2 regions of the Embleya sp. NPDC020630 genome follow, and region 2 is predicted to be linked to the other one. Evidence: riboswitches for the same ligand, from Rfam matches in the RefSeq annotation. Region 2 holds a riboswitch; the other holds the start of a gene.
What was found. Region 2 has a riboswitch for S-adenosylmethionine ahead of ACH4XV_RS12850 (aminotransferase class V-fold PLP-dependent enzyme). Riboswitches for the same ligand answer to the same signal wherever they lie in the genome.

Region 1: another riboswitch for S-adenosylmethionine. It lies ahead of thrC (threonine synthase); the one in region 2 lies ahead of ACH4XV_RS12850 (aminotransferase class V-fold PLP-dependent enzyme).

Annotation. Positions count from the first base shown of each region.
Region 1 is NZ_JBIRUB010000008.1:193,526-196,931, reverse strand. Features, by position in the region: gene ACH4XV_RS26930 (trehalose-6-phosphate synthase) at 1-740, opposite strand, end outside; gene ACH4XV_RS26925 (glucosyl-3-phosphoglycerate synthase) at 937-1,914, opposite strand; SAM riboswitch class I at 2,107-2,260, shown strand; gene thrC (threonine synthase) at 2,277-3,406, shown strand, end outside.
Region 2 is NZ_JBIRUB010000003.1:309,457-312,862, forward strand. Features, by position in the region: gene ACH4XV_RS12850 (aminotransferase class V-fold PLP-dependent enzyme) at 199-1,581, opposite strand; SAM riboswitch class IV at 1,816-1,932, opposite strand; gene trpD (anthranilate phosphoribosyltransferase) at 2,085-3,167, opposite strand; gene ACH4XV_RS12860 (hypothetical protein) at 3,253-3,406, opposite strand, start outside.

The DNA.
Region 1 (3,406 bases), on a different contig from region 2:
GTCATCGCGTCCCGGTCCACCTCGGCGCCCAGCACGTCGGCGCAGCAGTCCAGGAACGCGAGCGCCCAGCGCCGGGAATGGAATCCGGCGTGGTCCGCGCCGAGCACCCCTTCGAGCACGTAGCGGGCGATGTCGTCGGGCAGCAGCCGGAAGTAGTCCGGCGGCGCCCAGGGGGTGTGCGCGAAGTGGCCGATCCGCAGGTCGGGACGCAGTCTGCGGAGCAGCACCGGCACCAGGGTCAGGTGATAGTCCTGTACGACCACCTTCGCGCCCTCGGCCGCCTCCTCCGCCAGGGCCTCGGCGAACGCCTGGTTGTACGCCTCGTAGGAGGTCCACTCCTTGCGGAAGCGCGCGTCGAAGACCGGCTTGGAGGGGGTGTCGTAGAGCAGGTGGTGGACGAACCACAGGGTCGAGTTCGCTATGGCGTTGTACGCCCGCGCGAACGTGCCGGGGTCGATGTCGAGCATCCGCACGGCCAGCCCGCCGGTGTCGTGACCGGCGAGATCCAGCCGGCCCGAGGGCGCGGCACGGGTCGCGGTGCGGTCGGGCTCGCCGAGCGCGGAGCAGACCCACACGGCGCCGGTGCCCTGCCCGGCGGTGGACAGGCCGGACACCAGTCCGCCGCCGCCGCGCCGCACCGTGAGCGTGCCGTCGTCCTCCAGGGAGAAGGACACGGGACCGCGGTTGGAGGCGACCAGCACCCCGGCGGGAGAGGGGGTGGCGGGAGGAGGAGCACTCATGCCCCGACCCTAGCCACGCATCCCGGTGCGCAAACCCGGGCCGGCCGTGCCCTCGGTTCGAACGGTGTGGCGAGTATCACGCCCACCGGTCACTACCACACGTAGTCGGACTGTGCCTCTCGGGTATCGGTGAGTCTTCGGCCGCCGCGGCGCAAACCCGGGCCGAACGCCGGACAAACACCCCCGGACCAGGGGGTCAGCGCCCGACCAGGCGGGTTCGTGTCCGGTACTCGGACACCGTGGCCATCGGCGGTCGCTCCCGGGCGGCGATGTCGTGGGTGCGCACACGAAAGCCCGCCTCGTCCCGTTCGAACTGGGTCAGCACGGTGTTCGGCTCGGCCGGGTGCGCGCCGGCGGGGCCGCGGCGCAGTCGGCGCTCGACGGCCTGGAGTATCTCCGCCGCCATCCGCCCCAGGCCCGCCTCGTCCTGGTGGTTGTGCCGCCGCACACCGACGTCCACCTGGGCCATCGCGTCCAGGCCGACCAGGCGCAGGGTGTCCACGAGCATCGCGGTCTCGACGCCGTAGCCGCACGGGAAGGGCAGTTGTTCGAGCAGCGTGCGGCGGGCCGCGTATTCGCCGCCGAGCGGCTGCACGAAGCCGGCCAGTTCGGGCCAGTGCAGGTTGAGCAGGGGGCGGGCGACCAGTTCGGTCACCCGGCCGCCGCCGGCGGGCACGATCGTGTCGCCGATCTCCAGCGGCCGGTCGTACATGGCCTTGACCAGCTGGACCGAGGGGTCGGTGAGCAGCGGGCCGAGGATCCCGGTGACGAAGTCCGCCGAGAAGTCCTTCAGGTCGGCGTCCACGAACGCCACGATGTCGCCGTCGGTGACCAGGAGCGAGCGCCACAACACCTCGCCCTTGCCGCGCACGGCCGGGAGCGCGGGCAGGATGTCGTCGCGGCGCACCACCCGCGCGCCCGCGTCGGCGGCCACCCGCGCGGTGTCGTCGGTGGAGCCGGAGTCGACCACCACCAGCTCGTCCACCAGCGGTACCCGCTCGACCAGCTCGGTCCGGATCACCTTGACGATGTCGCCGACGGTCGCCGCCTCGTTCAACGCGGGCAGGACGACGCTGACCCGGGTGTCGCGTTTGGCGTCGAGAAGCCTGTCGACGGGCCAGTCGGCGGCGGCGGAGGACCGCCGTCGGAGCCAGTCGCCCACCTCGTGCGTCACGTTCGAAGATCCCCTGTCGTCGCCGGTGTTCCGGCCTCGGTCGTTCCACCCTTTATCGTCTCGCGAGGTGGACCGGATGATCGACGCGGCACCGGTTCGGTTACAGTCGTCGTCACCGGTTACGACGATCGCACGTCGGACCGGACAAACGCGGACCGGCCACCCGGCGAAGGGTGTGTCCACCGCCATAGCAGCTCATCCAGAGGGGCAGAGGGAACGGCCCGTTGAAGCCCCGGCAACCATCCGATCGTCATTCCTCGTGACGCGCTTTCGGCGCGAGCGAGCGGCCGACGAGCCGGACAGGTGCCAAGTCCGGCCCGTGGGACCCCACGGGTAAAGATGAGGACAGAAAGGCCCTCGCCATGGCGACACCCACCGCCACCCGCACCACCAGCGCCACCCCCACCTCCTTCGGTCCGGCCGTCGCGCTGTCGTGTCGCGAGTGCGGGGAGCGCACGGAGCTCGGCCCGAAGTACGCCTGCGAGTCCTGTTTCGGCCCCCTCGAGGTCGCCTACGAGTTCGGCACCGTGACGCGGGAGCGGATCGAGGCCGGGCCGCACAACATCTGGCGCTACGCGCCGCTGCTGCCGGTGTCCGCGGACGTCGCGTCCCGGCCCAGCCTGAACCCCGGCTTCACCAAGCTCGTCCGGGCCGAGAACCTGGGCCGCGAGCTGGGCGTGCGCAACCTGCACGTCAAGGACGACTCCGGGAACCCGACGCACTCCTTCAAGGACCGCGTGGTGGCGATCGCGGTCGAGGCCGCGCGGACCTTCGGCTTCACCACGCTGTCCTGCTCGTCCACCGGCAACCTGGCCGGCGCGGTGGGTGCCGCCGCCGCCCGGGTGGGCCTGCGCAGCTGTGTGTTCATCCCGTCCGACCTGGAGGCCGGCAAAGTTGTCACGGCCGCGGTCTACGGCGGCGAGCTGGTCGCCATCGAGGGGACCTACGACGAGGTCAACCGATTCTGTTCGGAGCTGATCGGCGACCCGGCCGGCGAGAGCTGGGGCTTCGTCAACGTCAACCTGCGGCCCTACTACGGCGAGGGTTCCAAGACGCTCGCCTACGAGATCGCGGAACAACTCGGCTGGAAACTGCCGGAGCAGATCGTCATCCCCATCGCGTCGGGGTCGCAGCTGACCAAGATCGACAAGGGTTTCCGCGAGTTGATCGCGCTGGGTCTGGTAGAGGACGCGCCGTACCGGATCTTCGGCGCCCAGGCGACGGGGTGCTCGCCGGTGGCCGCCGCGTGGAAGGCCGGGCACGACGTGATCCGCCCGGTGCGGCCGGACACGATCGCCAAGTCGCTCGCGATCGGCAACCCCGCCGACGGCCCCTACGTGCTCGACGTGTGCAAGCGCACGGGCGGCGCGGTGGAGGACGTGAACGACGTCGAGGTCGTCGAGGCGATGAAGCTGCTCGCGCGTACCGAGGGCATCTTCGGCGAGACCGCGGGCGGGGTCACCGTGGGCTGCCTGCGCAAGCTGCTCGAGTC
Region 2 (3,406 bases):
CCGTCCGGCGCATGAGGACAAGCGGACCGCAACCCAACTCCGGAGACAACCACCCCATCCAGCCCGTCCGGCGCTTGAGGACACCCGGGCCGGAGCCCGGCCCAGAACCCGACCCGGCCCCAATCAGCCCGTCCGGCGCTTGAGGACGACCCGCCCCGTCCAAGGCCCAGGCACGCGACCCGACCGGCCCACCCCCCGTCACGCCGCAGGCAACACGCGCGGGTCCGCCTCAGGAACGCACCGGCCCCCATCCACCGTGTAGCTCCACCGCGCCCCCCGCTCCACCACTTCCCGAACCGCCGCCGCAAAGCGGTCCAGGTGCTCGACGGGCGTCCCCACACCGAAGCTGACCCGGATCGCGTTGAGGTTCTGCTGCCCCTCCGGCGCGTCCGGCGACCCACACTCCGTCGGCTGATCGGCCCGCCCGCCCAACAGGTGCCGCACCAGCGGGTGCGCGCAGAACAGCCCGTCCCGCACCCCGATCCCGTACTCCGCCGACAACACCGCCGCGAACCGCGAGCTGTTCCACCCCTCGACCACGAACGAGAGCACGCCCACCCGCGCCGACTCGGGCCCGAACAGCTCCAGCGTCCGCACCTGGGGAATCTCCGCCAACCGCGCCCGCAACCGCGCCAACAACGCCGCCTCGCGCGCGACCAACGCCGCCGGCCCCGCCTCGGTGATCGCCCGGCACGCGGAAGCCAACGCGTAGGCGCCGATCACGTTCGGCGACCCCGCCTCGTGCCGGGCCGCGCCGCTCTGCCACTCGACGTGGTCGCGCGAGACCGCCTTGCTCGCCCCGCCACCCGCCAGGTACGGCTCCGCCGCGTCCAACCAGTCCCCGCGCCCCGCCAACACCCCCGAGCCGAACGGCGCGTACAGCTTGTGCGCCGACAACGCGACCCAGTCCACGTCCAGGTCCGCGACCGACACCGGGTGGTGCGGCGCCAGTTGCGCCGCGTCCAGCACGATCCGCGCCCCGAACCGGTGCGCCACCTCGGCCAGTTCCGCCACCGGGAACAGCTCGCCGGTCACGTTCGAGGCACCGGTCACGCACACCAACCGAGGCCCGTCGCCGGAGCCTTCGAGCGCGGCCTCCAGCGCCGCGACCGCCTGAGCCGGCGAGGACGGCGCCGCCAACTGGGTCACCCCGGCATGCCGACGCCACGGCAGCAGCGCCGCGTGGTGCTCGGTCTCGAACACGAACACCCGGGTGCCGCGCGGCAGTACCGAGGCGAGCAGGTTCAGCGAGTCGGTGGTGCCCCGGGTGAACAGCAGCGTGTCGTCGTCCCGCAGCCCGAGGAACTCCGCGACCGTGGCCCGGCTCTGCTCGTACAGATCGGTGGACAACTGCGACAGGTAGCCGGCGCCGCGATGCACGCTGCCGTAGTACGGCAGATAGCCGGCCACGTCGTCCCACACCCGCTGCAGACACGGCGCGCTGGCCCCGTAGTCGAGCGCCGCGTACTCCACCTCACCCCCGGTGACCAGCGGAACGAGCACATCCCGCCCGACCACGGGCAACGGGGCGGCAATGGCGACGTCGGAGTCAAAGGCAACGGAAGCGGTACCGGCGGTCATGGCAAATCTCCTCGGCAGACGGCAACCAACCCCACGCAATGTCGAGAAGTCGACATCAAAACAGCGCAGAGTGATCCCCGGATGAAATGTGGTCTCGGAAAAGCGACGCGCGACGACTCAGCGCGTACGGAATGGGCCGATCAGCCCGTTTCGAGAAAGAGATTTCACGCCATCACATGCTCCCCAGGTACAGGACCCGGTTCGCATGGGGCAATTGCCTGCCACCACACCAGGGGTCCGCGCTTGCCGGGACGCCTGACGACGCCCGACCGTGTCATCACCCGGGGCACCCCACCGCGGAGCGAGGGTTGCCGGACAGCAAGCCGGGGCTTTCCACTGTCACTCGTGACCTGCGCAGAATTATTACCGCAGGAATCGCCGCGCGCAACGACCACCCCATCGCTTCCACATACTGGACACCGCCCCACGCCCCGACGGAGCCCGAACGCGACGACGCCGGGCAGGCCGCCCTCGGCCCACCCGGCGTACACATCCGCCTTCGACTACCCCCGCGCGAACGACCGCGTCACGCCCACCCATCGATCGAGCGCCGCCTGCGCCGCCCCCGAGTCGATCGCCTCCGCCGCCCGCTCGATCCCGGCCGCCAACTGCTGCGTCAACGATCCGTCTCCCGGACCGAGCGCGGCCAGCGCCGCCGCCGAGTTCAACAACACCGCGTCGCGCACCGCGCCCTTCTCCCCCGCGAGCAGCTTCCGGGCCACCCCCGCGTTGAACATCGCGTCGCCGCCGCGCAGCGTCTCGATCCCGTTCAACGCGATGCCCAGGTCGCGCGGATCCACCCGGTCCTCGCGCACGTCGCCGTCCCGCACGATCCACACCTGGGACGTGGTGGTCACGGTCAACTCGTCCAACCCGTCGTCACCGCGGAACACCAGCGCGCTGGCCCCACGATCGGCCAGCACACCGGCCACGATCGGCGCCATCCGCAGATCCGCGACCCCGATCGCGTGGTGCCGAACCCGCGCCGGATTGGTCAGCGGGCCCAGGAAGTTGAACGTGGTCGGCACCCCCAGCTCGCGCCGCGCCTGCGCGGCGTGCCGCAGCGACGGGTGGAAACGTTGCGCGAAGCACAGGGTGATGCCCGCCTCCCCGGCCGTCCGGGCCACCTGCTCCGGCGTCAGATCCAGCACCACGCCGAGCGCTTCGAGCACGTCGGCCGCGCCGCTGGCGGACGACGCCGCCCGGTTGCCGTGCTTGACCACGGTCTCCCCCGCACCCGCGACCACGATCGCGGACATGGTCGAGATGTTCACCGTGCGGGCGAGGTCACCGCCCGTACCGACGATGTCCACCGTGCGGCCGGGCACCTCGATGGTCGACGCGTGCTCGTACATCGCCCGCACCAGACCCGAGACCTCGTCCACGGTCTCGCCCTTGGCCCGCAGCGCGATCACGAACCCGGCCACCTGCACCGGCGTGGCCTCGCCGGTCATGATGTGGTCCATCGCCCACGCCGTGGCATCCGCCGGCAGGTCGTCACCCCGCATGAGCGAGGCCAGGATGTCGCGCCAGGAACGGGCCGCCGGGTTGCCGCCGCTCTGGTACGTAGAGGCCGAGGCGCCCATGGTCCGCTCCCGCAGTGTCATCGGATGAGTCGGCGCCAGCGTACCGACCGGGGCCACCGACACCCGACGGTTATCCGCGATGCGGTCAGGCCGGCTGACGTCCCGCGATGCGCCCGCGCATCAGGTCGGCCGCCGCCGAGGCGAGCGTGCGCGGGTCCAGCGGATGCGCGACCACCGCGTCGGCCCGGCACCAGGTGGCCAGCCACGCGTCCTGCGGGCGACCGACCAGGGTGAGGACG